DNA from 4 places in the Chryseobacterium sp. II3a genome. Region 1 is predicted to be linked to each of the others. Evidence: riboswitches for the same ligand, from Rfam matches in the RefSeq annotation. Region 1 holds a riboswitch; each other region holds the start of a gene.
What was found. Region 1 has a riboswitch for cobalamin ahead of AC3HD6_RS16210 (T9SS type A sorting domain-containing protein). Riboswitches for the same ligand answer to the same signal wherever they lie in the genome.
Positions count from the first base shown of each region.

Region 1 (8,188 bases):
AGAACTTAAGGATGATATCATTAAGAAATTCCAGCTTGGATATTCTCCTGAAAAGAAAAACGCTTTTACTGCGTATGCTCTTGAGAAAGGATATACTAAGGAAATCCTTGAAAAATCCGGACTGTCTATTTTCCCGGAAAATACTCCTGCGGGAGTCGATAGATTCCGTGAAAGAGTAATCTTCCCGATTCATAGTTTTTCAGGGAGGGTTTTAGGTTTTGGAGCCAGAATTCTTAAGAATAATGTAAAAACAGCGAAATATCTCAACTCACCGGAAACGGAGATCTATCATAAATCCAATGTTCTTTATGGATTAAACCAAAGCAAGCAGGCTATTTCAAGAAAGAATGGCTGTCTTTTGGTGGAAGGATATATGGATGTGATTTCCCTTCACATGTCCGGAATTGAAAACGTTGTAGCAAGTTCGGGAACTTCGCTGACTACAGAACAGATTAAACTCATCAAGAGGCTTACGGAAAATGTAACCATTCTCTTCGACGGAGATAATGCTGGTATCAAAGCCAGTTTCCGAAGCATTGATATGCTGCTGACGGAAGGGATGAACATTCGTGTTTTGCTTTTCCCTGATGGTGATGATCCGGATTCCTTTGCCAGAAAACATCCGCAGGAATATGTAGAAAAGTATATAGAAAATGAAGCGATGGATTTCATTGACTTTAAAGCGGAAATTCTGTTACGGGATGTTGGAAATGATACTATCAAAAAGGCTGAGGCCATCCGTGACATTGTAAAATCGGTTTCTTTCGTACAAAACGCACTGAAAAGAGAGGTGTATTTGAAAGAGGTTTCCAATAAATTCGGTCTTTCTGAGCAGAGTCTTTTCAATGAGCTGGATGTTCAAAAACAGATTACCCAAAATCAAACCCATCATGTTCAGCAACAACAGAAGGAAAAAGTAGCTCCGAAGCTGGAGATCGTTCCCTTGGATCAGGAAAAAGAAGATCCTTTTTTGTTTGATGTTCTGTTTATGGAGAATAAGCTGGTGGATCACATGCTGATGTTTGGTGATGTAGTGTTGAAAAGAAAAAATGAGAACAATGAAGAATATCAGATTACGGTAATTGAAGAAATTCTTCATCATTTTGAAGAGGAGCAGTATACATTTTTAGTCAAAGAAAATGAGATCATTATCAACCAGGTAAGAGAGGGTATTCAGAAAGATGAGCTGAGAAGTGGAAACTTTTTTGTATCTTTTATGGATGAAGACATTACGACAAAGGTTGTAGATGCTTTGATGCCGCTGGATGAACTGGAAAACTGGGCATCAAGAAATATTTATCCGCCTAATTATGGAGATAAAGTCGCAGATCAGATTCAAGGGGATGTTTTACTGCACAAATACAGATATATTGATTATCTGATTACAGAAACAGCGAAGGAACTGGACCAATACAGCAGCACTGATGAAGTAAAATATTATGAACTGATTAAAAAAATCACTCTGCTGAAACAAGCTTCTATCAGATTAAGTAATATTATTGAATATTCCCCGATTAAAGGAATCTATGTCAATAGAAAAAGATAGTTTAAAGACAAAAGGAGTCAGTAATCTATGACAAAAAGTCCTATAAAATTTTAGGAATAAATATTGTAATTTAAACATCGAAAATATTATTAAAATAATACATAATACAAATATGGACATTAAAAAGGAATTCAGAGATTTCTCTGTAAAACATTTAGGAAACAACGGTTTGGCTACCGATCAGTATATGGGAATGTATGGCCCAACGAACTTAACTCCGTACATCATGGAAGAGAGAAGATTAAACGTTGCTCAAATGGACGTTTTCTCCCGTTTGATGATGGACAGAATTATCTTCCTTGGAACTGGAATTGACGATCAGGTAGCGAATATCGTTACGGCTCAGCTTTTATTCTTAGAAAGTGCAGATCCGTCTAAAGATATTCAAATCTACATCAACTCTCCTGGTGGAAGTGTATATGCGGGATTAGGTATTTATGACACAATGCAGATCATTAAACCGGATGTAGCTACTATCTGTACAGGTATGGCTGCTTCAATGGGAGCTGTATTATTGGTTGCAGGAGAAAAAGGAAAACGTTCTGCGCTTAAACATTCAAGAGTAATGATTCACCAGCCTTCAGGAGGTGCTCAGGGAGTTGCTTCTGATATGGAGATCAACTTAAGAGAAATGTTAAAATTAAAGCAGGAGCTTTATGATATTATCGCTCACCACTCAGGACAAACTTATGAGTGGGTAGAGAAATCTTCTGACAGAGATTACTGGATGACTTCTGAAGAAGCTAAGAGCTATGGAATGGTAGACGAAGTTCTTCAAAGAGCAGAGAAAAAATAATTGATATTACATCATAATGAAAAACGCATCCGAATTGGATGCGTTTTTTGTTTTAGCCAAAGCTGAACGAATTTCTATAACGAAGAAAATAATAATTGAAGACGTAATATTCCCCTCCTCTGGAGGGGTGTCAAATCGTAGATTTGACAGGGTGGTTAAACAATTCCCTCTCTACTTCTTCACAACCTTATGCAGGGAAGAACCATTTTTCGTCTTAATCTCTACCCAATATATGCCAGTATTTAGAGATCTAATATTAATCTTCGTTGACTGGGAAGTCATTACTTTCTGTCCTAAAGAAGAATAGATCGTAACCTCTCTGATATTTTCAGAAGTTTCAATCTGAATGAAATCACTTGTTGGATTAGGGTAAATGTTGAATGATGCTTTCTTATATACAGAGGCAACAGACAATGTTGCATTACTTGCTTCAGTAGGAGTGAAAGGTCTTCTCTCTCCAAAGCTTAATCCCAGCCATGTATTGTTGTTCAGTTGAATCTGGCTAAGATCATCTTTTTTCTGCCAGCTTGAAAGATCTTTTCCGGAATATAATTTCCAATTTTCTGCTCCGGAGTTGGTTCCTGTGAAAGTATTTAATGACAGGCTGGAAACCTGATTATTGCTTGAAGTAAAATTGAAATAAGGGGCCTGAGTTTGAATAAGCTGTAGTGCCTGTTCCGCTGTTAAGATACCATTATATTGAATTCCAAAAGCAAAAGAATTGGCATTACCATTAGAACTATGAGTCCCAAAATCTACTACAACAAGACTTCTGTTATTTCCGGTTCCAATCCAGTTGGTAATTTGGGATGAAGTATACCATTGAGAACTGTAAGCAGGAACTGGTGTTGATGGTGGTGTGTCGATGAAATCAAGACCATAAGTAATACCAAACCACAGCCCGTCTGTTAAAGTCGTATACCCTACGCCATTATTTTGATTGGACATATTTCCGGCATTTGATCCGGTCCAGGTAATCCAGTAATCATCTGTACTTGGAGTATGGTGATTGTATTTGAAACTGTACAGAAATCCTGAAGGAATGTCAGCCTCTATTTTAGGTTCTGCAGCCACAATCGCATTGATCATGTCTTCGGCTGTTAAATTATTATCATCAAAACGATAGCCCCATGCATAAGATTTAGGAGTATTATTATCATTGAAATCGGCAATGAAATAAGCCTTTTTAGAACCGGTTCCCACCCAAAACTTAATATCGTTTTCTGTGAATTGAGCAAAGAAAAACTGCGTACAAAGCAGTAAGAAAAAAAGATAGATTTTTCTCATAATATAATTAAATTAAAGTTTTATTCCCGAAACTTATTTATCTACAGGATGGTTCATCATCCTGAAACTAAACGCGTATTTAAGGCAGGTCTCCTGGCTCGCATCCTACAGCTAACCTTCCCGGATCTTAGCCCAGTGGTATTATTAATAGCTATAGGTAAAACAGCTTACAGTTGCGGGTACAGCTCAAGATTTGAATAATATTCTCACTTGATTCCCTATTGTGAACAGTGTTCAACCTTAAAAACAGCGCAAATATATCATATAAATTTTTGATGTCTATTTTGTGAATTATATATCAGTTTTCAATTTTTCCTGATATTGAACTATATTTTTAAGGATGGATTTTACTAATTGATAATAAATTGGATTTTTTATTTTGAATTTTATGAGTTAAATTCATGTTTTTGTTGTTTATGTTGAATTCATCTTAGAATTCTATTGTTAAAATACAATTATCATTGTATTCAAGATCAGTTTACAATCAATTTATACTTTCGCGCCATAAAAGTTACTATGAAAAGAATACTATTATCTGCTTTGATGATGACTGCCTTGTGGTCATGCAAAGATGATGACAACAATATCAATAATTCGGATATTAATTATTCTAAACTTCCGCAGGAGTTTCCATTTTCAAAACTGGCAACAATAAACGGAGTAGATGTCATTAATGGTGGATTCGGATCCGGAGCGGCAGCTCATCCCACAAGAAAAGGTGAGTTTTATGTTATTACAGACCGTGGCCCGAATACAGATTATCAGAACGGGAAAAAGTTTTTAACACCTGATTTTACTCCTACCATTATGCATTTTAAAATTAATGCAGAAGGAAAAGTAGAAGTGATTAAATATATTAAGCTTAAAAATCCATCCGGACAGTCTATTACCGGACTTCCAAACCCTATAGGAATGGGAAGTACAGGTGAAGTGGCTTATGATGCTGCAGGAAATGTTCTGGGTACGGATAAATATGGTTTAGACAGTGAAAGTATTGTGGCTGCACCAGACGGTACATTTTGGGTTTCTGATGAATATGGCCCTCATATTGTTCATTACAGTGCTGATGGAGTAGAACTGGAAAGAATAAGTCCGATTGGGGTAAATACAGGAAATAGAAAATTACCAGCAGTGCTGGCTAAAAGACGAGCGAACAGAGGAATGGAAGGTCTTTGTATGACTCCTGACGGAAAAACATTGGTGGGAACAATGCAATCGATGATGTTGGTTCCATCAAAAGCTTTGGCAACAAATACCACTTTAACGAGAATTGTAACTTTCGATACCATTACAGGGCAAACGAAACAATATGTTTATAAACAGGATGGAGGAGCTTCTGATTCGGTGTGTGATATTACAGCATTAGGGAATAATGAATTTCTTGTCATTGAAAGAGATAGTAATTTCGGAACACAGGGTGGAATTAAAAAGGTGTACAGAATCAATCTAAGCGATGCTACAGATGTAACCGGAACAGACCTTGCTGCGGTAGATGGAATGAAGGTGAACGGAAAAGCTTTGGAACAATGTACCTGGGATGAGCTTACCAATGCAGGAATTAAACCTGTTACTAAAAAACTAGCTGTAGACCTTGTTGCAAAGCTTGGCTATGAACATGATAAATTTGAGGGAATTGTTTATTTAGGAAATAATAAACTGGCTGTTTTCAATGATGACGATTTTGGAGTAGTAGATGATGGAAACGGGAATCCTAAGGCAAAGATACTGCCTAAAACGGGTAAGGTTGATAAAGGAACTATGTATATAGTCGATATTCAATAATTAGATTTTTTTAACGGAAAACGGCGGAATTTATTCTGCCGTTTTTTATTGTATACTATTGTATAATTCAATAGCAACGGGCTTTAGCTTCTTGAAAAAGAATTCTCTTTTTTAGGAGTGGCTTTCCATTTTATTTGCTATTCCGAAATAATTTTTCAGATTAGGTTTTCAGGTTTTTTGTCATTCGAAGGGATCTAAACTATGATTTTTGGATAGCAATGTGGAGATTCTTCCTTCGTCAGAAATCGAAGATTCGACGTAGTCAATGACAAACAGGACGTTTTTCTTGTGTAAAATTGAATAGGTCATAGAATATATTCAATAGAAACGGGCTTTAGCCCGTTTAAAAAATAGGAACATAAACTCATCGGCTTAGCCAAAACCTATAATAAAAGCCCTTGAAAACTAGTTCCAAGGGCTTTATTTCCTATATTGTTCTTCTCAATTAGTTGAAAGCTTCAATAATCTTAGAGAAATCCTCTAATTTTAAAGCAGCACCTCCAATCAGACCTCCGTCAATATCAGGCTGAGAGAAGATTTCTTTCGCATTATCGGGTTTCACAGAACCTCCGTAAAGGATAGAAACCTCATCAGCTACTTCCTGTCCGTATTTAGCAGCAATGATATTTCTGATGTGTGCATGAATTTCCTGAGCTTGCTCCGGGCTTGCTGTTTCTCCAGTTCCGATAGCCCAAACCGGTTCGTAAGCGATCACAACTTTTTTGATTTCTTCAGCAGAAAGGCTGAAAAGAGCGACTTCAGTTTGGTTTTTCACTACTTCAAGGTGTTGTCCTGCTTTTCTTTGCTCAAGAGTTTCTCCGTTACAATAGATTGGAGTAAGACCTTTATCTAATGCTAATTTTACTTTTCTGTTGCAGTGAGAATCTGTTTCTCCGTGGTATTGTCTTCTTTCAGAGTGCCCGATCAATGAACCTGTAGCATCGATAGATTCTAACATATCAGCAGAGATTTCTCCTGTGTAGGCCCCGCTTTCGTGCTCGCTCATATCCTGAGAAAATACTCCGATTTCATCCTTCTCAAAGATATCTTTAGCCATCATTAAGTATAAAGATGGTGGAGCGATCCAAACTTCACAGTTGGTAGCATTATTGTTTTTATAGCTTAGCAATTGAATCATTAATTGTTGTGCATCAATTACATTTTTGTTCATTTTCCAGTTGCCTGCAACTATTTTTCTTCTCATAAGATTTATATATTGATTTATTTTACTTTTTAGTTAAATTCATTCTTTGAATCTGCGTTATCTGCAAAATCTGCGTGCATTATTTTTTCTCTCGCAGATTAGTTTGATTTCGCAGATTAATGTAGTCATAATAGATTTTTACAGATTATTGACCACTCTTTTTATATTACCTAAAATATTGGTTGTATTAAAGTTAATTAATAGTCCCAGTTTCTTGTCAGACAATCTCAAATAAGTATATAATTGTTTATAATAAACATTATCCAACTCTTTTACAGATTTTAATTCTAAAGTAACTTTATCTTCCACTAAAATGTCAATTTTAAAATTGATATCAAATTTTTTATTGTCATAATAAACAGGAAGTAAAACTTCAGATTTAACGCTCAATCCATTTTCTTCTAATTCGTAGATGAGAATTTTTTGATACACAGATTCCAGTAAACCAGGACCTAGCTGATTATAAACTTTGAAAACAGACTTTCGTACAATATATGAAATTTCATTTTCTGTCATAAAGTATCGATCTGCGTTATCTGCAAAATTTGCGAGAGCTTTATTTATTAATCCCTTCCAATTTAAACATGAAAGCATACACCAAAGCAAGGTCCTTCAGATAATCAAATCTTCCGGAAGCTCCACCATGGCCATAGTCCATGTCTGTTTTTAATAATAAGACGTTTTTATCCGTTTTCATATCTCTTAGTTTAGCGACCCATTTTGCAGGTTCAAAATACTGGACCTGAGAATCATGCAGTCCTGTTGTTACCAATAGATTCGGATAATTTTTCTTTTCTATATTTTCGTACGGAGAATAAGATTTCATATAGAAATAAGCCTCTTTATTGTTTGGATTCCCCCATTCGTCATATTCGTTGGTTGTCAAAGGAATACTGGTGTCAAGCATGGTATTGACAACATCTACAAAAGGAACTTGTGAAATAACACCATTCCAAAGGCTAGGGCTCATATTCGCTATAGCACCCATTAAAAGTCCTCCGGCACTTCCGCCCTGAGCATATAAATGTTTAGGTGATGTATATTTTTCTTTCACAAGATATTCTCCGGCGTCAATGAAATCGGTAAAGGTGTTTTTCTTTTTCATCATTTTCCCGTCTTCATACCATTGTCTTCCCATTTCCTGGCCGCCGCGAATGTGAGCAATAGCATAGGCAAAACCTCTGTCCAGAAGACTCAGTCTTGTGCTGCTGAATGTAGCATCCATAGAACTTCCGTACGAACCGTAAGCATAAAGAAGAAGCGGATTGTTTCCTTCTTTTTTCAATCCTTTTTTGTAAACAATGGATATTGGAATCTGGGTTCCGTCTTTTGCTGTAGCAAAAAGCCTTTCCGTTGTATAAAGATCTTTGTTGTAGCCGCCCAGAACTTCCTGTTGCTTCAAAAGACTTCTTTTACCTGTTTTTAAATCCTGTTCATACTGAGAACTCGGTGTAATCATGGAAGTATATCCGAAGCGGAAATTATCTGTGTTATACTCTGGATTTCCTGATGGATAAACGGTGTAAGCAGCTTCATCAAATTTCAGAAAGTCTTTTTTACCTGTTTTTCTATC
Region 1 covers NZ_JBYPZJ010000006.1:274,168-282,355, forward strand. Annotated here, with positions in the region: gene dnaG (DNA primase) at 1-1,546, shown strand, start outside; gene clpP (ATP-dependent Clp endopeptidase proteolytic subunit ClpP) at 1,659-2,342, shown strand; gene AC3HD6_RS16210 (T9SS type A sorting domain-containing protein) at 2,514-3,629, opposite strand; cobalamin riboswitch at 3,696-3,887, opposite strand; gene AC3HD6_RS16215 (esterase-like activity of phytase family protein) at 4,146-5,411, shown strand; gene tpiA (triose-phosphate isomerase) at 5,857-6,615, opposite strand; gene AC3HD6_RS16225 (GxxExxY protein) at 6,754-7,131, opposite strand; gene AC3HD6_RS16230 (S9 family peptidase) at 7,172-8,188, opposite strand, start outside.

Region 2 (8,188 bases), on a different contig from region 1:
TGTTCCATTGATTACACTTCCTATTTGCAGATTATCAATATCAAACAAATAAATTCCTTTAGATGTTCCAATATATCCTTTATGTTCATCAACTCCCAGGAACGATCTTCCGTCTGCTGTTCCAATCGTATTAAATGCTGCAATTTTCTGCAGCGTCTTTGCATTGGCAACTACTAATCTACCTCCAGGTGTATATTGGGTGTCTCCACCATCAGCAGCCTGCTTGGAAACAAAATAGAATTTATCTCCATAAATGGTTCCATGTGACGTGGTAGCTCCGAATGCATGATTATTATTTACAGCGCTGTAAGCACGATAGTTGATTTGTCCGTTGTTATCAATAAAGTTAACAGAACCGTTACCATGTCCGAACCAGTCTTCATTTACAACAAAAAAACCGTTGGTAAAATTTGTAGTGGTTACATAAGGGGAAACCGGTGTTAAAGTAGATGATATTGGAGGAGTCTGGAAATCGGGACTGTAATTCCATACATCCCATGATCCATTTTGAAGGATACGTCCTGTAGATCCTGACCCTGAAGAGGAAAAATCAGAATCTGAAGGATTTTTAATCAGATAAGACCAAAAACCATTATTCCAGCCAGATTTCCAGTGGTCATTTACATCTTTTGCCGTATAATCATCGAAATCATAGGCTGTAGTTTTTACAATACCATCCACAGGATATAGCGGATAGGTGGCATTCCCACTTTTAATAAGAGCATTGGAATCCTGACCATTCAAATCAAATCCAAATCCGCCTATTGCAGTACCGTATGGAGTTCCCGGATACATTAGAGTAAAGAATCTGTGATCTGCTTTTGCAATCGCTTTAAGCATATCTTCTCCTGTAGCATTGCCATCCCATCTGAAACCCCATACCAAAGCATCAGGACTTTTACCGTCATTCCACTGCACCACAAATGCAGCCTGATTGGAACCTGTTCCTACCCAATACTGAATATCAGAAAAGCTGATTATATTTGTAATATTGGTAGTATTTAAAGGAGTATTTACCGAAATATCATTCCGGGGTACTCCCTGTACTTTTATCTGGGCATTCGTGAAAAATGCAAACAGAAAAAGTACAGTAAAAAGATAAAACTTTTTCATTCTTACTAATTTTAATATATGTTACGTTTGTTATTTCTTTAAATGTAAGTCGTAAGCTCCGGCTACTTCTGTAGAAACTTCACCCAGCCAGCCAGCTTCCTGATTTACTCCTGTATATACTTTTACAAAATCAATTCCCGGAAGTTTTACATATTTTCCGTTCTTGTCAACCGCCCAGGAAATATCAATATTGGAAGCTTCGTCATTATTGGGAGCATTATCTGCATACCCGAAATCATAAGACTTCCCTACCCAGTAGTTCCCTGTTCCACTCTGATCGTAATAGTTGTTTTTAAGTCGGGTTCCTGTAAAACCATAGGAAGCATCTGACAGCCATAACGGGTAATAGCTTTGTGCATGGAAAACCATTTTTGTTTTAAATCCTGTATTTCCAATATTATCCTGCCATTTGATGTACTCTACATCGGTTTGCCAGCTGTCATTTCCAGGTACAGGTGTTTTATTTTCATCCGGTTTGAAGTAAGTAATCCCGTAATTCTTCAGGGTTTCATTTTTAAAGTATTCACTTCCTGCAATTTCATACCATTCATTATCATCCGGTTTTCCGTTTTTATTCTTGTCATAAGCCACCATGATAATTCCCGGCTCACAATTTCCTGAACGGGGATCACTCGCAGAGTTCCCGAAGAATGCGTTTCCCAGCACTTTAAAATCTCTTCCGTCCATATTCGGAATGGTATGATCGAAACCAAATACTACATAACCACCATATCCACCGAGGCTCACCATTGAAGGATTGGAGCCTACCAGATAACTATTGGCTTTCTTAATCATATCTGTCTCGCTATTTCCAAGGTCATATTCAGGAATATCATTCGTAAACTGTCCAACTGCGGGGCGGAAATCAAATACTTTGGAGATATATTTGCTCAGCGTTCCTGCTTCTTTGGTCACCACAATTTTGGATTGAAATACTTTATTAGCTCCCACCTTTAATGTCAAAGGATAAGTAGCAGCCTTTGTACTGATAAATTCCAGTTCAGCATTTTCGGAAATGATGGAATCTTTAATGCTCCAGGTAACTTTTCCGGAAATATTGGTAGGAATGCTCAATACTCTGAAACGTTCAATAGTATAAGCGGTATCTAATTTAAATGAAGGGGGAATTACTTCCGGATCTGTAGGAACCGCTGCTGCTACCTCATCATCATTTTGACAAGAAGCTACTATACCCGCTAAAAAAAAGGATAAAAGCCCAGTTGTTACGTACTTAATTGTTTTTTTATTCATGTCTATCAGTTTTGTTTAGTTGTATAAAAAAGCGAAGTGGGCAGGGATATTTCCGCCTTCAGTTTTCCATTTAAAATGTCCGTTTTTATCAAAGCAGTACACAAATCCCATGGATACATAGTTCCGGACATCTGTAATATAAATATCTTCTGTAATAGGATTTACAGCAATTCCGTATGGGGTTTTAATGAGGTCTTCATATTCCTTATCAATAATTTTGTTGGAAATTATCTGCTCTGTCTTTACATCTATAATTCCATATGTTTTTACGTAGGAATGAGTATTATAGTTGAATTCATTTCCATAGTAATACAGTTTATCATTCACGATAGTCATTTCGCTCACTGCAATATGAAAATCTTTTTTAATGTTTCCTGTTGCTGCATCTATCAGATATAAATTGGAAGGAACATTGTAATAATCGCCTCTTGAGGTTACATACAGATCTCCATAATTGTCTTTTTTAAGGCGATGAAGGTTGATCGCTACATCAATTTTTTTCTTTTCTGTAAAAGTGTTCAGATCAATCACTGAAACGGTTTTGTCGTAATTCGGAACCATGTATCCTCCGGAATTGGCTACAAATAGCTGGTTCCCTACAACTTCCATTTCTTCAGGCTGATATCCTACAGTGACATCTCTTTTGATAGACAGGGATAAAGTGTCTATTTCCACTACTTTTCCTTTGGGAGCCAATGGATTGATATCTACAGGGCCGGCGTAGCTGCTGGCATAAGCATTTCCATCCTTAAATGTTAAATATCTACAGTTCTGCAAATAAATGGATTTAATATGCTTAGCTGTTTTCGCTTCAAGGACTTCGATGGTGTTGGAAACATTCACTACAATGTACATTTTGCTTCCGTAGATCTTGATATCGTTTCCTACATCTCCCAGCTCTTTTAAAACATTGGGATTGATTTCGGAGTAGATATTCCTGAAATAGGTTCCTTTGGTATAATCAAAGAAATCAAGGGTACATTTATTACTTCCCATATTTCCTTCATTCAGTACATAGAATCCTTTGATGGTTGTTTTTTCAACAGGGTTAAGCCCTTCCACTACTTCCATAGGAATGATGGTATCATCTGTACGGCAGGAAGTAAGAAGGATGAATATAGAAAATAAAAAATACAGGTTTAGCTTTTTCATAGTGTAAAGTTTAAAGTGAGTCTGAAATTTCTTCCCGGCATTGGATAATTCAGTACAACGTCATAATATTGGTTAAAAACGTTGTTCATTTCAAGGTTTATTTTAAAAGGATGCCCGGCAAGGTTTAGTTTTCTCTGGACAGAAAGATCGTGGGTATACCAGGGCTGAATATAGTTATAGCGGATATTATCCTGCTGTCCGTCATATCTTTCTCCCACATAGATTGTACTGTAATTAAAGCTCCAGTCTTTATAATCTGCCATCAGGGTAAAAGATCCGCTGTGCCTTGGTGTATAAGGAATTTGTTCCCCATAATAGGTTTCTTTAAATCCTTTAGTAATGGTTTTATCTTTAGCACTCTGGTAGGTATAAGCCAATAATGGTCTAAGTTTCACCTTTCCAAGCATTAATTCCGTTTGAACATTTACGTCTGCTCCAATAATTTCAACCTTTCCAAGATTGAGCATCATCCAGCGGAACATATTGGTTGTTGGGATGGCCACAATCTTATCTGTCACTTTGTTATAATACCCATCTACTTTTATATAAAGTCCTTTGAATAAAGATGTATCGTATTTTTTCTGATACGTAAAACCTACATCATACTGGTGGGTAAATTCCGGTTTAAGAAAAGTATTACCAACACTGGTATAATACAGGTCATTAAAGGTGGGTAGTCTAAAGATATTTTTATAGAAAGCTCTTAGGGTAAGTTCAGGTATTGAAGCGGGCTGATAGCTCATGAAGAAAGCAGGTGTCCATTCTCTTCTGTCATCAGGTTTGAAATTCATTTTTACCTTTTCTGAAGTAAATGTCCCTAATAGGCTTCCTAAGAATTTAAATCTGTTCCACTGATAGGTAGTAGCCAATGCAACCAGGGTTGTATAACGGGTAGGATAAGAGAAATTATACAAATCAGCATCAAGGGTATTGTATTGAAAATCTCCGTTCAAACTGACATCCCAATTAGGAGTAATTGAATATAGATTGGAAGAGGAAACATAGACCTCGCGTTGAATATAAGTATTCTTCGCTGGCATCCCAGACTGAGACCTTACCGTATCATTAAAATAAGTATAGTCGTAAGCAAACTTTGCCTTTAGTTGAGTTTCAAATTTAGGAAAAAGCTTTTTCCTGAAATTTGCCTGTACAAAATAATTCTCATCAAGCATTCTTGCCCCTCTTGCTTTAAAACGGTTCTTCACGATAGGTGCCGGAATACCACGGTTTGAAATATACCCATAACCACGGATATTCCAGCTTCCGTTATTCAAAGTTCCATTCACAGAAGTTTCAAAACGTTTTGCTTTAATATCGGAATCATATCTTTTGGAAATGGTATCAGAAGCAGTGGTTCCATTGGGATATTTTCTTCCATAACGAAATTTATAAAGACCATCACTCTGGAGAAATTCTGCACTGAAGCTCGTTGCTATCCGTTTTGATATCTTCTGTTCTAAACGGAAAGAAGGGTTGAATAAATCAATGGAAGCACTTTTGGCTCTTATGGTAAGATTGGTTTTCCTATTTCCTGTGAATACTGGTGTTTTAGGCTGTAAATAGATTGATCCTGATGATCCGAAGTCTTTGGCAGGTTGGAAGATCTCACTTTTCTGACCATTGTACAAAGAAATTTCTTCCAGATCATCCAAAGAATATCTTCCCAGGTCCACCTGTCCGTTTTGGGCATTTCCCAATTGAATTCCGTCATAGAAAACGCCTACATGCTGGCTTCCCATACTCCGGATATTGACGGTCTTCAAACCACCCATGCCTCCATAATCTTTAATCTGAACACCGGAAAAATATCGTAATGCGTCGGCAACAGAATGGCTGCTTAGCCTTTCAAGCTCTTCACCTTGTAAAGTCTGGGCCGGAAGGATTTCTTTAAAGTTTTTTTTGTAAATATTGACAGTCTTTATTGTTTCTCCTTTAATACTATCTTTTTTCCTGGTTTGGGAAAGTAGAATTTGAGAGGTTAACACGAATACCGTGAAAACAATTGTATGGAATTGAAATGTATTTAGTTTTACTCCCATTAGCTCATTCATGGATCATGATGACGCAAATGGATATAAGAAAGCAACGACAAAGCACAGCTGCCACTGCACAGAATCATTGTTGTCCTAAGCTTTATTCCACGAAAGCGTCAAACGTTTATTATTTCTGGCAGGTCTTCTGACTTACTCCATTTTTGAAATCCTTCCCATTTCTAAAAACAGTGGATGTATTTTTCAAAAACTTTGGTGCGGAGCTTACAGCAGCGGGTCTGTTCCGGATTTTCACCGGATTCCCTTTTAAGAGCTTATTATGGCTCACCAAATTCCGGCAAAGATATAAAATTATCACCAGATATGATGTCATGCAGAATAAAATGATTATCAATCCATAAACGTGAAAAATCCCGTTAAGTTGTAACGGGATTTAAGCAATGAGTTTTTTCTGTTTTTACCAATGATTATTTTTCTACAAATTCACGATCGCTCAGTGTTTTCATAAACAGGATAAGATTCGTCTTTTCTTGTTCTGTAAGTGGAATTCTGTTTCCATTATTTTTAAAAACAGGGTCAAGGTTATCTGCAGATAAAACTCCTTTATCAAAATAATCAAGAACTGCTCTTAGTGTTGGGAATTGTCCATAGCTTCCATAAGGTGCGGTATATTCTACATTCCGTAAAGAAGGAACCCGAAAACTCATATAGTCTTCCGGAATACCGGTAACCCTTCCTCTTCCGGCTTCATTGGTATCCGGGTTTACAGGAAATCCAATATTTCTGAAACTTTGATCGGTAAACAATTCTGTACTATGACAGCTTGCGCATTTCTGTTGAAAAGTCTGATATCCCAGCGCCTCGTTTTCCGTGAAAGCTTCTCCTTTTTTTCTTTTTACCTTATCATATTTGCTATTGGCAGAAATCAGAGTGTACTCATATTGAGCAATACTTTTATAAATCCTTTCAGCAGTAATCGTTTCGTCTCCAAATGCTTTTCGGAACAGATCTTTATACATCATATCATCCCTTATTTTCCCTATCACCTCCAGAATAGAAGAACCCATTTCTTCATGAGTGATAATAGGAACCAGGGGTTGATTTTCCAATTGAAGGATATTACCATCCCAATTATAAAACTTCATAAACAGCATGTTCTGAATAGCTGGGACATTTCGTAATCCTACTCTATTCTGAATTCCTATTCCCTGTGCATTATTATCGGCAAAGGCATTTCCCTGAATATGACAACTGGAACAGGAAATACTATTATCTGTACTTAGCCTTTTCTCATTAAATAATTTTTTCCCCAACTCTATCCCATATTTTGTAGGTCTATTAGAGTTCACCGAATTGTTTAGTTCCGGAAATCCAGACGGAATATTGAGTGAAACCTGTGGATTATCGTCAGAAATAGGCTCATAACGATCATTATTACATGATATTAACAGAATAAGAATCACTAAAATATTTAATCCTTTTTTCATTGCAGCAGAGTAGAGTCTAATTTTCAACACTGCTCACTGAAAACATTCCGGAAATATCACTTGAACCGTTACCACCGAGGTTATCAACAAATTTTACCATTTGGTTAGCAGTATGAATATTCGGAGTGGCATTGCCATCTGATCCTGTTCCCGTAACCAATACAATCGTATTAATTTTGCCCGTCAACAGCTTATCAAAATCTGCTTTAATAATAATTTTAGGAGCTTTGTTATCCACAATGGCATGTTGAGAAAGATCTAAAGTAACATCTCTATACGCATCTACTCCCTGGGTAAAATTACCGTCTGATCCTTTTATTGTACTCCCTGTGTGAATAGACATCTGTTTGTTATCCGTTCCATAGAAACCTTCGATTTTTGTAAAACGATAACCAGCTCCCCATTCCCACATCATTTGGGTATCATTGGCACCTGCGGTAGCATAAAACTTTGGAAACTTCACCTGATCCAAAACATTCAGATCTTTTTTTACTCCTAGTCCGAATTTGATTCTTTTATATTCTCCCACTGGGATATTACTAAGAATATAACGAAGTGTTTCCGGCTTTGATTGATCTATTACAGTGGCTCCCTGGTCGAGGTCATTAACTTTATAAGGAACTTCATTACCATCTGCTTTTATCAGACGAATATTACTTATTACATATTTCAATTCTGAAAAATGATGAACTTGTCCTTCTGCAGAGGTATTGATAGTAGCTGTACTTGAAGTGGCACCTCCGAGAACAATCGTTTCATTTTTAAATGTATTCTTGAATTCAAGGGTAACATTATTGGCAACAGGATTATCATCACTGTTTTGGCAAGAAATTACACCTAATGAAAAAGCTGATAATAGTAGATATTGTTTTAAGTTTTGCATTTTAAAAATTTTAGTTGTTGTTTTAATTAAAGTTTCTGTCATCTTTAAAAATTGAATTTTAAAGACGTATAAATATTACGACCCATTCTTGGGATATTTCCCCAGTCTGCATAAGTGCTGTAATATTTGTTTAACAGGTTTTCGGCTCCTACCTGAAAAATGGTCTTAAGTTTTTTGATTTTGAAAGTATAATCCATGGAAAGATTCCATATGGTGTAAGCCGGTGTCTGATCTTCACCATATTCCGGACTGTAATTCAGCTGAATAAAATCTCCATTTACAGAAGTCTGAATTCCAAAATTCCTATGAGT
Region 2 covers NZ_JBYPZJ010000002.1:151,335-159,522, forward strand. Annotated here, with positions in the region: gene AC3HD6_RS05545 (T9SS type A sorting domain-containing protein) at 1-1,113, opposite strand, end outside; gene AC3HD6_RS05550 (cell surface protein) at 1,144-2,364, opposite strand; gene AC3HD6_RS05555 (YncE family protein) at 2,380-3,516, opposite strand; gene AC3HD6_RS05560 (TonB-dependent receptor plug domain-containing protein) at 3,513-5,567, opposite strand; cobalamin riboswitch at 5,668-5,854, opposite strand; gene AC3HD6_RS05565 (cytochrome-c peroxidase) at 5,975-6,994, opposite strand; gene AC3HD6_RS05570 (MbnP family protein) at 7,011-7,877, opposite strand; gene AC3HD6_RS05575 (TonB-dependent receptor plug domain-containing protein) at 7,922-8,188, opposite strand, start outside.
Region 2: it holds a riboswitch for cobalamin, as region 1 does, so the genes downstream of both, AC3HD6_RS05560 (TonB-dependent receptor plug domain-containing protein) here and AC3HD6_RS16210 (T9SS type A sorting domain-containing protein) in region 1, are expected to answer to the same signal.

Region 3 (8,188 bases), on a different contig from region 1:
GCGTTAGGAGACATTCCTGTAATAGATTTAAAAACAGTGGTAAAGGCACTATGTGAAGAAAAGCCCGAGTACTCTGCAAGATAGCTTACTTTATAGTTAAGAAAAGTAGGGTTTGTTCTTAGCAGTTGAGCAATATGATTGATCCTTAGTTTATTAATATATCCATTGAAATTTTTTTCCTTATTATTGATGACCTCCGAAAGGTATTTGGTGTTGATCTCCAATTGGGCTGAAAGCATTGATAATGACATGTTTTTGTTCAGATACCGGTCAGACTGTTCAAATTCCTCAAGCTTTTGAAGGATTTCTTCCTCTTTTTCCTTAGAAATTTTATTGGAATTCCTTTCTGGATCAGGAGTGTTTTTGAGTAAGATAGTGGTTGGAAGGACAATTTGTTTTTGCTGGTAATTCTGTTTTTCAAAGAAGTCAAATTGCTTTTTCAAATCTTTATTTTTACTTTTAATAATCAAAAAATAGATGAATAAAGCAATGATGATTGCAGATAAAATCAAAGTGAAAGTCCAGAAAGATTTTGAATAAGTTTGTTTTTCAAATTCAAGGGTTTTATTTTGATTGGTTTCCACCAGTTTTACAATGTATCGTATTCCTTCTTTTGTATTGTAATCCGTTTTGGTTTTTAAATCATTATAATATTTGTTGTATTGATGATATTTTATATCATCCTGGAGGGCAAAATAAGTACGGGACAATGACTCGTAAATCTTAATCTTTATATTGTTAAAAGGAAGGTCTTCAATTAATAACAATCCTAGTTCCAGTTTTTGAACTGAAGTTTTATAATCCTGCTGTAGGAAATAGTACCGGGAAAGATTTTCATAAGCTAAACTGAGTAAAAATGGTTGGTTTTGCTGTTTTTCAAGGTCAGAAATTACATTTTCTATCAATTTTTTATAATCGGCTAGCTTATTTTGTTTCATTAAATAAGAGGAACGGAAAATATTGTTCTCTGCTGTAATAATTTTATTCTCTTGGTTATCATTGTTGGTATATTGATCACTTTTGTCAAGATTTTTTAATGCATTGGAATAGTCTCTATTAATTCCCAGGTTCAAAGCTTGAAGTTGATAGAGTTTTGCGGTAGTGATTCTTAATTTGGGATCATTGCTTTTCAGAATCTTCTGATCTGATAAAAGATGAGCAATTATCTTTTTAGATTGAGTATACAATCCCAGGTTCTGATATTGGTCTGCAAGATTATAATCCCCAAAGATCTGCATAAAATAAGAGAGCTCCTGACTTTGACCTGGATTTTCTTTCTGAGAAAAACTATTGACTGACTGCATATAATCTCCCTTCATGGCGAAAGCCTGTGAAATAATGTTCTGAAGTACAATCTTATGTTCTATATCCTGATCACCTACTAAAAGTCCCTGAGTATAACTAATACAGTCATCAGGATTTTGATACAGTTTCTGAAATGCTTTGTCAGCAATAATAGTAAAATCAGGACCAGACTGTCCATTGATAATAAGAAAGCATAATGTAAAGATCAGCAGAAATATTCTTCTACTGTTTTTAACCATTTTTCTGAATAACCATTTATTTTTCATGTTCTTCTTAACAACTCGCCTGAAAAGCTGCCTACAAAATAGAATTATTTAAGTATTTGATTATTAATTTTTTAAAGTTTTAATTCTTTCGAAATTCACGAATTGTGAAAGTCTATTTCTTTTGTTTGGGTAAATATAATGTTAATATTGTTTCTGTTGATTCTAAATATTAAATATAATAATATATGAAAAATTTTTACAAAGTGTCAATGAAAATGGTTGTTGCTTATTGTTTTTTAAATATTGGTGCAGCAAAAGCTCAACTTACGGTAATGGGACTCGGGAATTATAACGTAGGGGCAGTGTCTGATAAAGGGATAGTGAGTATGCATACCAGCGGTGGTGGTATATATATGTGGACATCCAATACTGGAATTGTACAGATAGGATCCATCTCAAACGGGTATCCGGCTGCGGGAAAAACTGTCGTTTCTAACGATGGAAATACAATTGCATCATCAATTACGAATGCAGCAACAGGTTTTAATGAAATTTCAATTTATGATGTATTTACCTCAACATGGACAAACAAAGGCGGCCTTGTTCCTACCGGTTGGGACGGAAGTGTAAGCTCCACATGGGGAATATCTCCCAATGGAAACACCATTGTAGGCCTGGGCTGGCTTACTGCAGCAAATGCCCATGCTGTAAAATGGGATCAGACAAACGGAGTGGTAGACCTTGGAAGTATGGTAAGCGGAAGAAGCTCAAGAGCGAATGCTATAAGTGCAGATGGAGCTGTGGTAGTAGGATGGCAGGATGAACCTACAGGAGCCAGAAGTGGTGCAAAGTGGATAGATGGGGTCGAAAGTTTCATTACAGATAACAATGGAAATAACGTAGGAGAAGCGGGAGCTGTTTCTGCAGATGGAAATACCATTATTGGCTCAGCAACCCCAAATCCTTATGTATGGAAAGCAGCAACGGGGGTGACTTATATAACACATCCTAATGCTTCTTTCTCATTCAAAGGAGGGGCGACCGGTGTTTCTGGAGATGGAACAAGGGTTATTGGATTTTACAGGGCATTTGGAGCACCGCCTATGTCGGGAGAAGGCTTTATCTGGACAGAAGCAGATGGCCGTGTTAATCTTAATGATTATGCAACAAGCTTAGGAATTAATACCAATGGAGTAACTATGGGACTTCCTTTGGCGATTTCTCAGGATGGGAAAAAAATAGCAGGAACGGGAATGAATGCTTCGAATCAAATGGTCGCATTTTATCTTGATCTTACAGAATATTTATCAGTGAGTGATGTTTCAAAAGATAAAAATACAATGGGTATTTATCCAAATCCGGTAGCTGATATTTTATATATAAAAGGAACAGGAAATATCGAAAAAGCAGAAATTTATAATATGGTAGGGCAAAAAGTAAGATCGTACACTGCTATGGAACATCAGATTGACGTATCATCTTTGCCAAAAGGGAATTATATAGTACAGCTTTCAGAGAAAGAAGGCAAACAGCAGAATTACAAATTCATTAAGAAGTAAAAGTTAGCAAATTTTAATAATAGTTATACCATGAATGGCTGTTTTCAATAGTGAAAACAGCTGTTTTTTATGAATCATTGAAGAGGGGTGTTGGGAATTTTATCAGAGTATGCCTACGATAAAAGATATAGTTTTAAAGGGGATTACTATAGTTATTTTGTTGATATATATACTTTACTACTTTTCAACTCCTATCTTCTTTGTTTTCAGCTACAACATCCACTTTTTGTCTAATACATTTAAAAAGCTATCTTTGCAAAAATTTTGGTTTCCAGTATATTGGAATGAAAAGGGAATTGGGTGTAACTCCCAAACTGTCCCCGCAACTGTAGATCGCAATACCAATTTCTGTACTCAGCCACTGTATAAAAACGGGAAGGCGCAGAAAGCGAAAGTCAGGAGACCTGCCAGAATAATAATCAAAAAACATATTGCTTTCGGTGGAAAAGTAGAAGGATATGGATATAAAAAGATCTCTGGTACTGTTTCTCTCATCTTATGGCTGCTTTCTTTTCGGACAGGAGAAAGCTGTAGATACTATTTATATATTCGACAGCCAGATGAACAAGGTGAAACAATTTCACCCTGTGAAAACTATTACACCAGAAGAAGCTCAAAAGAATTCAGGCAATCTTTCAGAATTACTTAGATTTCAATCTAACCTTTATATTAAAGAAAATGGGCGTGGTGCCGTTTCTTCACCTTCTTTTAGGGGAACATCAGCTCAGCAGACTGCTTTTGTCTGGAACGGTATTAACATTAACTCTAATTTTTTAGGACAGGGAGATATTAATAATATTGCATTGTTTGGATATGACCAGATTGGAATAAAAGCAGGTGGAGGAAGTATTGTCTACGGATCAGGAGCTATTGGGGGAAGTATTCATCTGAATAATAACCTGGAGTTTAATAAAGGATTCCACGGATCTTTATTTTCAGAGGTAGCATCTTTTGATACCTATAATAACTTTGTAAAGGGTTCTTACAGTAATGATAAATTTAGCTTTAAAGCTTCTGCAAACTATAGTGTAAGTGCTAATGATTATGAGGTGCCGGAATTTGTAGTAGGGAGAACCCCATTTAAAAATATCAATGGAAGGTATTACAATACTACCTTTAATATAGGAACTGCTTATAAAATTACGGATTCTCAGACTATTTCATGGCAAAGCCAGATATTTGACGCTTCTCAGCATTACGCAATTTACGAGGAAAATGGTAACAGGTCGAAGTATAAGGCAAATACTTTGAGAAGTTTGATCTCCTGGGATATCAATAAGGTGAATCTCACTAACAGCTTCAAAGCTGCTTATACGGAAGATAATTACAAATATTTTTCAGATATCCATTCACTTAAATCCAGTGGAGCAGAAGGAAAGAATTATATCTTTAAAAACGATTTTAATTATTTCATCACTCCCAAAATCAATATTAATGTGATTGGAGAGTTTCAGGTGAATAAGGCGGAGGGGTATGAGACAGGGATAGGAAGTGTCAGTCGAAATATAGGATCTTTAGGAGGAATGATAAGATATTTTGTTTCTAAAGATTTACGTTTTGAAGCAGGAATAAAGAAAGATTTTGTTGAAAACATTTCATCCCCAGTTCTGTATTCTTTTTCTGGAAAATGGAATCCTTTATCATGGTATCATATAGGTGCCAGTTTTTCAAGAAACTTCAGATATCCAACTTTTAATGATCTTTATTGGCAGCCTGGAGGAAATCTGAACCTACGTCCTGAGACCTCCTTAAATATTGATATGGATCATGAGTTTAATTTTAGAGATTTTAAGATTACTCTCAGCCCATATTATATGGATATTAAGGATTTTATCAGCTGGCTTCCTACTTCATATAGCTATTGGGTTCCTTTTAATACATATAAATCTGAGTTTTATGGCTTAGAATCGCAGATTACCTGGAATAAAAATTTTGGCAGACATGGCCTGAAGGTTAATACGGGATATACATATTCAAAATCTATTAATAAGGAAACCCAAAAACAGATGATGTATGTTCCTTTACACAAAGCTAGTGGCTCAATAGATTATAAGTTTGATTTCCTTAAAATATATGCTCAAGGGCTTATGAATGGACTTACTTACACTACGGCAGATGAGAAAAGATCTGTGGCACTGGATCCTTATTTTATTTTAAACGCTGGTATTTCTGCGGATATTTTAAAGAAATATACCCTAGGATTCAAAGTGAATAATCTTACAAATACAGTTTACCAGACAGTATATGATTATCCGATGCCAAAAAGAAATTATAGTATTTATGCAACAATTAATTTTTAAATAATATGAAACTGAACAAATTTTTACATCTTCTTTTTGCTTTTACGCTTCTCTTGGGTGTTGTATCTTGTAGTACTGATAATACTGATGAACTTCTACCTAGAATTGATTATAGTAATGGATTCCTGATTGCCAATGAAGGAAAATATGGAACGCCAAATGCAGAAGTAACTTTTGTTACTCCAGATTTAAGTCTTAAGCAGGATAATATTTTTTCATTCAATAATGGTGGAAAATTAGGGGATGTTCTTCAAATGATTACTTTCAATGGAAACAATGCTTATTTATTATTAAACAATTCAAATAAAATTCAGATTGTAAACCGTAATAACTTTAAAGCGACTGGTGAAATTACAAAAGAGTTGAATACACCTCGCTATATGGCATTTGCAAACAATAATATTTATGTAACGAATGATAAATATAATGGAGAAAAATTTGTAAGTGTTTATAAGACTTCAGATAATTCTTTTATCAAAAAAATTCCTTTTACAGAAACTGTTGAAAGAATTGTGGAAGCAGGAAATAATATCTTTGTACAGAATGCTTCATTTGGATATGGAAATAATATCACTATTATTAATACAACAACCAATGAAATTCAGAAGACTTTTCCTGTAAACGGAAATATCAACAAGATTATTTCATATAATCAGAACGTTTATGCTATAGCAGCCGGAACTACAGATTCTTATATCTATCAGATTTCAAATACAGGAGCTATTACAAAAACAACTACTTTAACAGGAATTACTGATGCTAAAAACCTGGAGATTTCAAATGATAAATTCTATTTCAGTTCAGGCAAAAGTGTTTATACTATGGATATGAAATTAGGAACTGTACCTACTTCACCATTGTTTACTGTAGAAGCTAGCTCTGAACAATATTCTGATCTATATGGATTCAGTGTGGTTAAAGATCTTATTTTTACCTCTGATGCAAACGGATTTACGAAGGATAGTAAAATTGTTGTTTACAATACATCTGGAGCTATTATTAAAACATTCTCTGCTGGTATAGCTTCCAATTCAGTATATTGGAACTAAAAATATAATACGCTTTGGCGTACTTAAAATAATTTTTTATTTTTTCATCATTTGTGTTTTTTTCCGGGCGGGTTCTTAGAACCCGCCCGGCTTTGATATATATTGTTCAAAAACATAAAAAAGCTGGATTACTCATCCAGCTTTACTTTTCTATATCGTGAAAATTAGTTTATTTTTAATCCCAGTTTTTCGGCTTCAGCAATCACGAATTTTGTTGCTTCTTCCTTTTCATTTGGGATTTCACCTTCAAGGATAGCTTCTTTTACTTTTTCCTTTAAAATACCGATTTCACGGCCTGGCTGAAGGTTAAACATTTCCATAATTTCTTCTCCGGTAATAGGTGGCTGGAAATTTCTTACCTGATCTTTTTCTTCAACCTCTTTGATCTTCACGGCTACATATTCAAAATTTTTCTTGAATTTTTCCTGCTTTTTAGAGTTTTTAGTTGTAATGTCTGCCTTACAAAGAGTAAACAGTTCTTCAAGGTCTTCTCCGGCATCAAATAAAAGCCTTCTTAATGCAGAATCTGAAGCATCATCCGTAATCAGGGCAATAGGTCTGGAAGAAAGTTTAACCATCTTCTGAACATATTTCATATCGCTTCCTAATGGCAGTTTTAATCTCTGAAAAAGTGTTTTTACCATCTTAGAACCTAAAAATTCATGTCCATGGAATGTCCATCCTGTACCTTCAACAAATTTTTTGGTAGGCGCTTTTCCTATATCATGAAGTAATGCAGCCCAACGCAGCCAAAGGTTATTGGTATTCACAGAAATATTATCCACTACCTCCAGAGTGTGATAGAAATTATCTTTGTGGGTTTGTCCTTCTACTTCTTCTACTCCTTTTAGTTCGATCAATTCAGGAATGATAAGCTTTAAAAGCCCTGTTTGTTCCATTAATTTTAATCCTACAGAAGGTTTTTCAGAGAGCATGATCTTGTTGAATTCCACCATGATTCTTTCCATAGAAACAATCTTGATTCTTTCTGCTTCCTGTTTAATCGCTTCCAAAGAATTCTCTTCAATCGTAAAACCTAAAGTGGAAGCAAATCGTACCGCTCTCATCATTCTCAATGGATCATCAGAATACGTTTGAGCAGGCTCTAGTGGGGTTCTTAAAATTTCTTTTTCCAGATCTTCAACTCCGTTAAAAGGATCGATGAGTTCTCCAAAATTGTCTTTATTCAGAGAAATAGCCATCGCATTGATTGTAAAATCTCTTCTTTTCTGATCGTCTTCTAAAGTTCCGCCTTCTACTTCGGGTTTTCGGCTGTTTTCGGTATAGCTTTCCTTTCTGGCACCTACAAATTCCAGTTCAAGATCCTTATATTTAATCATAGCGGTGCCATAGGTTTTGAATACGGAAACCTTTAATTTAGGATCAATGTCCTGAGCTACACTCTGAGCCAGTTCAATACCGCTTTGTTCCGTCACAAAATCTATATCAGTAGATGCTTTTCTCTTCATCAGAAGATCACGAACATATCCACCGACAATATATACCGACTGGTTATTTCTTTCTGCGGCTTCAGAAATTATTTTAAAAAGTTTTAAATTCTTATTTTGAGTAAGATTAATTTTCATCGTTTATAATAGCGTCAATTAACAATGCCGGCCATTAGTCATAATGAGCGTACATTCTATTTATTTTTCCCTCTTCATTAAAAAACATAACTTCTACAGCATGTTTATCCATGATAGACTTATAAAATAATGCTACAGAATCTACTCCTCCTGTGGAATGAATCAGATCAAAATGCAGATCCG
Region 3 covers NZ_JBYPZJ010000001.1:314,388-322,575, forward strand. Annotated here, with positions in the region: gene AC3HD6_RS01510 (helix-turn-helix domain-containing protein) at 1-1,571, opposite strand, end outside; gene AC3HD6_RS01515 (T9SS type A sorting domain-containing protein) at 1,757-3,070, shown strand; cobalamin riboswitch at 3,319-3,496, shown strand; gene AC3HD6_RS01520 (TonB-dependent receptor plug domain-containing protein) at 3,529-5,370, shown strand; gene AC3HD6_RS01525 (DUF5074 domain-containing protein) at 5,376-6,419, shown strand; gene AC3HD6_RS01530 (CCA tRNA nucleotidyltransferase) at 6,584-8,005, opposite strand; gene AC3HD6_RS01535 (nuclear transport factor 2 family protein) at 8,040-8,188, opposite strand, start outside.
Region 3: it holds a riboswitch for cobalamin, as region 1 does, so the genes downstream of both, AC3HD6_RS01520 (TonB-dependent receptor plug domain-containing protein) here and AC3HD6_RS16210 (T9SS type A sorting domain-containing protein) in region 1, are expected to answer to the same signal.

Region 4 (8,188 bases), on a different contig from region 1:
GCGTTCCTTTTTCATCTCTGATTTCAATTTCAGAAACGTGCATTGTTTTTCCTTTTCTGATGAAGCGTGCGGTAGCTGTTACAATACCATCCTTTTTACTTCTTAGGTGATTAGAATTAATGTTGGTTCCTACACCATAATATTTATCACCGTCAATAAAAATATTAGACAGGCTTGAACCCAATGTTTCAGCCAATACACAACTTGCTCCGCCATGCATAATCCCAAAGGGTTGATGTGTTCTTGGCAGTACGGGCATGGTAGCAGTAAGAGTTTCATTTTCGAGATCGATATCAATGAATTTGATCTCCATTGCTTTTGCCAGGGTTTCGCCGCCCCAATTATTGATGAATGCTAATATTTCTTCTTTTGTCTGACCTTTCATTGTATAATAGATAAGAGATGATTGATAAATAATGATAGGAATTTTTTATTCTCCGGTTCCCATAATATTTGGATTCCAGTTAGCCGGAACCTTAGGGACAATATCGTTTTTCACATAATAATCCTGAATTTCCTGCATGATTTCAGAAAATGGAACTGTGGCAATTCTTTCATAAGGAATGGTGTAGCCAAGGTATACAATATTTCTTTTGAAATCACCTGCTGCCAGTACAATAGGAACTTTTGCTGCCATTGCCATATGATAGAAGCCTTTTCTCCATTTCGGAACCCAGCTTCTGGTTCCTTCCGGGGTAATAACAAGACTGAAATCTTCCTTAGCAAACTGATTGGCTACAAAATTGACAAGGTCATTTTTCTGGCTTCTGTCGATGCCAATACCTCCAAGTCCTTTTACAACACTTCCGTACCAGGCTTTGGTATGAGCATCCTTAATGATGATTTTTAAAGGTTTATTCAGTGACCAATAGGCAAAGTTTCCTAAAATGTATTCCATATTATGAGTATGGGGTGCTACCACCAGGATACATCTGTTCAGGTTGTTAACATCGCCCTGTAGAACGACTTTCCAGCCTAATAATTTTAACATTAGTTTGCCTATCAGCTTTTTCATAGATTCTTGGATTAAAACAAAAAAGTATAACCAATTGGGTTATACTTTTACAAATATATTGAAATATTATTGCTCTTAAAACAAACCGTTGATTAAATCTACGATTTTCATTACGAATTCCATTGCAAATTGTATCATAATAAGAGTGTTTTTTTAGTGTTGGTTGGTTATTAAATTTTAACTATACGAAATTATAACAATTTTTCCAAATAGAGAACTAAATAATAGTTTTTTTTCACTTTTCTGAGAGAAGAATGGTGTGAATTTCAAACGGTTGCTTTCCATTCACACCTTCTACCACTCTCTGTAGTTAATTATTTAGTTTGTATGGATATTTCGTTTTTTCCGTCTTTTATTTTGATGTCCACATCTTTATTGATTTTTTTGATATCAGATGCTACGGAATCAATAACTTTCTTAGCCTGGTTGTTCGGAACTTTTTTACCATTAATGATAACACTGTCTTTATCATCGGAGTTATATTCTATGCTGGAACCGTTTACCGTGATTTTATTTTTCTCGATTCTGATTCCGTTATGGTGTTCATCTCTGTCCTGGTCGTCATCATCAATACCATCTCCGTTCAGATCTCCGTCAAAATCAATTCTGTCTTTTTTCAACGGGATTACTACTGCATTTTGAGGAACTACAAGTTCATAATTTACTCTGTAATCTCTGAATCTGTGTTCATAAGGATATTTGATATAGTTGGGAAGTATCACTTTATTATCTACAACCTCTACTGGTACTGTTACCTGAATGGGGAAGTTATAGCCATTCCCTTCTTTTTTAATGATTAAGTAAGGTGTTTTTACTTCCGGTTTTCTTGTTACTTCTACAGAGATATAATCTTCCTCATACACTGATCTTTTATCAGAATAAATATCATCATCATAAGCTTTATAGTTTTGTGGAATGCTTACTTGTTTTACATCTACATATACAGTATCTGAGGTTGTATTGATGGCTACATTTTCGATATCTTCTTTGCTGCCTTTGTAGATCAGGTTTTTCTTAGCCATACTGATTCCGAAATAAGTTCCCAGTCCGATCAGAAGAAGGAATAATCCACCAACTACCCATCCAAGATTTCTCAGTTTTGTTTTTGGAGAGAAGATCTTAATACTTAATAGGCTGAAAAGGATGGCTGGAATTAAACTTCCTATGATCATGATCGCTGCCAGTACTTTATCCAGACCATTGTCATCCATATAGAATCTAATCTGATTAGCTCCTGGGAAATCTGTATCCATTCCGAAAAGTGCAAATAATACAAATACTCCGATAATACTTCCTACAGCAATCAATACTGAGAACGCTCCGATGATATATTTGAATACATTCCAGATTCCGCTTCCTGCATTGTCTATATAAGGTTTGTTTTCGTTATAGATTTCTCCGACCCTCTGAGTAGATTCGTTGGCAAATTGTACCAACTTATTAGACTCATTCTTAAGATTGTCGAAGTTCATAGGCTTTCCCTGCATTTTCAGGAAATCTGAAGCACTTTGTGCTTTTGGAAGTACCAACCATAAGATTAGATACAACAGTAGGATTACCAAAGCACTTCCTGCAGCAGGAATCATGACAAGGAATACCACCACCCAGATGATTCTCATAGCGGTAATGTCCATTCCTACGTAATGAGCTAAACCTGCACAAACACCTGCAATTTTTTGTTTTTCAGGGTCACGGAATAATTGTTTTTTGTCTGTATAGTGAGTTCCCGAGTTTGTATTTTTAGTTGTGTTTTTTTCAGAAAAATAAGCCTCTTCCTGTTCTTCGATTTTCTCAGGGGTTCCGATTTGTGCAATTACTTTTTCTACGTCGGTATCGTTGATTACTTCACGTTTTCCCAGAGAATCTCTGAAGATCTCTACCATTCTTATTTCTATGTCATGCATTACCTCATCTGCTTCCGAAGCATCCAGTGAGCTTCTCAGAGCGTTCAGGTAGTCGCTGAGCTTTATATATGCGTGTTCTTCTATGGTAAAAGAAAAACCTGCGAGTCCTATTGAGAGTGTCTTGTTCATAGCTTTGTTTTTTAATGTTGTTGAGTGATTTGGTTTACTGAAGCTGTAAGCTCATTCCACGTATTGAGAAGTTCATTCAGGAAAAGTTTTCCTTTTTCTGTGATCTGATAATATTTTCTGGGTGGCCCGCCTGTAGATTCTTCCCATCTGTAAGAGAGAAACTCTCCGTTTTTAAGTCTTGTAAGAAGAGGGTAGAGGGTCCCTTCCACTACATCCAGTTTTCCTTTTTTCAGTTCATCAATGAGATCAGAAACATACATTTCGCGATTATTGATGAGACTTAGAATACAGAATTCCAGAATTCCTTTTCGCATTTGCGCTTTGGTATTTTCAGTATTCATCTTTGATAATTTTTGTTAATTAAGGTTATATTTTTAGAAAAGTACTCCTAGCTAGTTGAGCCTATTCTAATTTTACATTACAAAGATATGTAAATAAAATGGTATTATGCAATACAAAGTAGTGAAATTTTGAAAATAAAATTATTATCAAGCTGATAATCAGATTGATAATTTTTAAACTAAATTTTTTGATTAGTCAATTTTAAGAGAAAAACCTTTTAAAAAATTTAAAAATTGAGTGAATTTTGAAAATATAAGGGATGAAAATCTGGTTTTGATCAATGTAAGGCTTCTTTTTATCTATGGTAAAATGTTTAATGATATATTATCATCTATCTTTCATCAAATGAGTTTAAATACATTTGAGTTTTGAAATCGAAGCTATGATTCGTATTTTTGTTTGGAAGTTTTTATAAAACATTTGAATCCAATATTACTATGAACATGAATATTTTGAATTACTACAGGAGTATATCCGCTTTTCTATTATTAGGGCCTTTATGTTTTGGGCAGTACCAGTTTGAGGTAAAAGATGCTTCAAAAAACTATAATGCCATTATTCATATCAACAATTGTTTTGATGATCAGTGTATGGAGAAGGGAACAGTGGAATTATTTGATAATAAAAACAGCAAAGTACAAACCTTTACATCAGATAATCTGGTTTTACATCTTGGAAAGGGGCAGAGATTGCAGCGTGGAAAAATGATCCCTTTAGCAAAGGAGCAAAGCCCTCTTATTTTTGGTGACTTTAATTTTGACGGAACTGAAGATCTCGCCATAAGAAATGGTAATATTGGAAATTACAGTTCGGCATCTTATGATGTGTATGTATTTAATAGTACCAGAATGGCTTTTGTGAAAAGTAAAGAGCTTACAGAACTAGGGTCAGATAATTTTGATTTTTTTGAAACAGATCCGGTCCGCAAGCGCATTATTACCTTTGGAAAGGATGGCTGCTGCCGACTTTTCACCACAGAATTTGAAGTAATTCCTAATAAAGGACTTGATAAGGTTCTTGAAAAAGAAGAGGATCTTACCAATGAGGATTATGTAAAAGTTACCATAAAAGAAAAGAAAAATAATAAATGGACTACCAAAACGAAGGTATATCCATCAGATCAATATAATAGAGAAAAGTAAGATGAAAATTCAGAAAGAAATTGATTTTATCCTGGCTGTAGATGCCCTGAAAAATGTACAGAGAAGAAATTATAATGCAGATGATTCCAGAAGAGAGAACACAGCGGAGCACTCATGGCAAATCATTATTTTGGCGCAAATCCTTTATCCTTATGCTAAAAATCGTGCGGATATCGATTTGTTAAGAGTGATAAGAATGCTTTCCATTCACGACCTTGTGGAAATTGAAGCAGGAGATACTTTCCTTTTCGATGAAGCAGCAATGGTTGGGAAGTTTGAAAGAGAAAAGATTTCTGCTCAGAAGATCTTCGGAATTCTTGATGAGCCTTTGCGTACAGAGTTTTTCAATCTATGGCTTGAATTTGAAGAAGAAGTTACTCCAGATGCTATTTTTGCATGTTCTATTGACAGAATTATGCCTTTCATTCTGAATTCTCATACTTCAGGAAAAAGCTGGACAGAAGCAGGTGTTACTGAAAAGCAGATCAGGAATATGCTTGAAACGGCCATTACGAGAGCATCAGATGAAATGGGAGAAGCTTTTGAACTGTTGTTGACCAGAAGCCTGGAAACTGAAAAAGTTTTAAAATAATCTCAAATAAAAAGCTGATAACTGGATTTTATTATTCCTCTTGTAATCTATAGAAGCTGCTTGTTTAGCTTTTCTGAAATCAGAGAAAACAGGAATATTTTATCCTGAGTTTAGTATAAAGACATATTATAATGAGTTTCGGGCGGCCTCTGGCCGCCCGAAACTTTTTTATTTATAGTATCTGGATTGGTTTCTTGAATTCATCAATCGCTACAAAAGTAAAGTCACCTACGATAGCTTTTTCTCTCTCATAAGAGTACATCTGCTCTGTGTAGATTTCAACGCTTACTTTCATACTTGTTTTTCCAACATATGAAACTTTTCCGATCAGTTCTACAATCGTTCCGGCAGGAATTGGTTTTTTAAAATCGATTTTGTCACTGCTTACTGTTACCACTCTTTTTCTTGCGAAACGGGTCGCAGCAATAAAGGCTACTTCATCCATAAGCTGCATAGCAGTACCTCCGAAAAGAGTATCATAATGATTGGTTGTGTTAGGGAAAACCGCTTTAAAGATTCTGGTTTCGGCAGCTTCAATTCTTTCTTCTGTAGTCATATTTCATTATTAATTAAGGCGAAATGAAATAGTATCAAAACAACAGAATAATGACAGGAACGTTGGAAATCCCTGAAACAATCCATCAGATCAATAAAACTTCAAATCGCGAAAGTTTCTTGTTTAAGAAAGCGGCAGGTCTCCTGACTTGTAACATCTTTTATCTCCTTCCCATGCCTCGCACAGTGGATCTTTTGATAAAGATTTCAGTTACTTACAGTTGCGCGACAGTCCGTGATTTTCACACGGTTCCCTTTTAATCTGCGGTTATGCAGAACCAGTTTCTATGATGAATAAGCGTAAAACTTTTTCGGCTGCAAAATTAATGAATTTATTCCGGATTATGGTAAATAATCTGGCTGATTACTCTTCCCTTTTTAATAGTCCATAGAGTAGTATATCGGTTTTCTCCGGAACCATTGATCATATAAAGAAAAATGTTGTCATTGTCCAGGGAGGTTACTCCTATATTGTTAAAGTCCATAGTGGGTTGGAACATATTTTTGATAGCTTCTCTTACGAAAACAGAACCTCTTCCAGGCTGCTGCAATCGGATAGATTTAATTTCCGTCATGCCTTCAGGAAGATCATTTCCAATTCCCCAAGGCTTTACTTTATCAATAGTAAGAAGCTTCCCTTCGGCATCTTTTTCCTTTTTACGGTAACCAGCATTGGATGGGTACACATCAATTACTACTTTGCTTCTCTGGGAAGTAGGGATTTTGGGATCGGAATTATCAGTGAAAATAAGAGATCTTCCGTTTTTAGATTTAGAAGGAGTGTAGGCAGGAAGCTGATCGATAAAAGCAATACGCTCTTTATTTACCATTCCTTCTTTATCAAGTGTTTCATAGCGAACAAATGGTTTGTCTTCGTCCTGCTTTTCTGGATATTTGATCCAGATCCATTCCGTTTCTCCCGGAGCGGGTTTTACATAAACAAATACATCTCCTTTGCGCATACGGATCTTATCTACAATTTTTCTGTAGTTATCCTTGTGTACACGTACATTGGCGTAGCCCTCTTCAGCTTTTACAACACCAAAAGGAACTTTATTCTGACCTTTAACGAAAGCTAAAGAAAAAATACTGAAAGCAGACAGGTACAATGCTTTGTTTACTGAAATCATTATAACAGATTTTTAATTCCCCAAATATATAAATTAAATGCTTTGCGGAAGATAACTATATTGTTGCAATTCTTTTAAATCCTGTATCAGTTTCAAATGACCATTGGAAAGTAGATAAATAGAGGTTTAATATCCATTACCTCCTGATAATAATCATCGGAAATAACGAAACCTTTGTTTTTACTTTGCAAACAAACCGATGATTTAAAAAAACGTTTTTTTTAAATGAATATTAAAAGGTAAAATAAAACTAACATGGAAATAAATAAAAAGAATGTTTGATACTGGATCAAACACTCTTTTTTTATCTGCAAATAAATTCTTTTACGATTCTGTTTTCTGATTAGATGAATTATAAATAGCCTCCGGATCATTTTTAAGATAATAAGAAAATACTCCGAAAAATAAAATGATGAGAAGAAATAATGCCCCACATACATAAAAAGCCGTTCCAAAACCATAGCTGATGGTCACTCCGCCTCCTAATCCCATTCCAACTTTATTGTTTCCGAGACCTTCCATCTTGGATTGGAAAGTCAGATAAAAAGTTAACAAAGAGATGAGACCTATCAAGGAAATAGTAATATGCCAGATATATTTTTTCTTAATACTTTTTATCACATGAATAATAATTCCCACAATAGCTGCCAGAAAAGCAATGATAATAAATGGGCTTGGAGGAATATTCTCTTTGTCATTTTTATTATTGGAATCATTCAGAGGTGAATATTCACTGTCAGTGTTGGAAGAATGATCACTTGAATCATTCCCGAAAGCTGAACCAAAAGGTGAATTCTGTTTTAAACTTTCCTTCATCCTTTCATTCATTGTTTGTTTGGAAACTCCGGTTACAAGATCTGTTCCTTTAATAGACATTAAGGTGGTATCCCCACATTTTATCAGGAAAAAAGGAAAGAAAAAGCAAAGGATAATTACCGTATAACTAGGTATCGGAATAAGGTCTGATAATACTTTTAATGGTTTCATAAATTATTGTTTCTGTTAAAAATAGGAAAATTATTACAACAATTTACAAAAGAAAAGAGAGTATCCTCAGACACTCTCTTCCATTATTGTATTCAGTTTATTTTCAAATTCTCAACTTAATGCATTTTCAGATAGATTAGATTCTCTCTAATTCATCAGCATTAATTGTTGTTTTGAAAGTTCCGTAATTAACAATCACTTTATTTCTGGAAATTTTTTCAATGGTTCCTACGCTGGTACTTCCGGTAATTCGGACACGCTGGCCTATTTTCATCCATACTTCACGGTCGCTTTTACGTTTTTCCTCCAGTTTTTCGTTGGTTTCAGCAATTTTTTCAATCACCTCTTCCTTCTTAAGCTGTTGGGTGATCTTTCTCTTCACCACCTGAAGG
Region 4 covers NZ_JBYPZJ010000001.1:488,975-497,162, forward strand. Annotated here, with positions in the region: gene AC3HD6_RS02200 (PaaI family thioesterase) at 1-385, opposite strand, end outside; gene AC3HD6_RS02205 (1-acyl-sn-glycerol-3-phosphate acyltransferase) at 431-1,015, opposite strand; gene AC3HD6_RS02210 (PspC domain-containing protein) at 1,330-3,048, opposite strand; gene AC3HD6_RS02215 (PadR family transcriptional regulator) at 3,060-3,389, opposite strand; gene AC3HD6_RS02220 (XAC2610-related protein) at 3,828-4,532, shown strand; gene AC3HD6_RS02225 (HD domain-containing protein) at 4,534-5,124, shown strand; gene AC3HD6_RS02230 (acyl-CoA thioesterase) at 5,297-5,680, opposite strand; cobalamin riboswitch at 5,797-5,977, opposite strand; gene AC3HD6_RS02235 (hypothetical protein) at 6,012-6,809, opposite strand; gene AC3HD6_RS02240 (hypothetical protein) at 7,134-7,796, opposite strand; gene AC3HD6_RS02245 (endonuclease MutS2) at 7,933-8,188, opposite strand, start outside.
Region 4: it holds a riboswitch for cobalamin, as region 1 does, so the genes downstream of both, AC3HD6_RS02230 (acyl-CoA thioesterase) here and AC3HD6_RS16210 (T9SS type A sorting domain-containing protein) in region 1, are expected to answer to the same signal.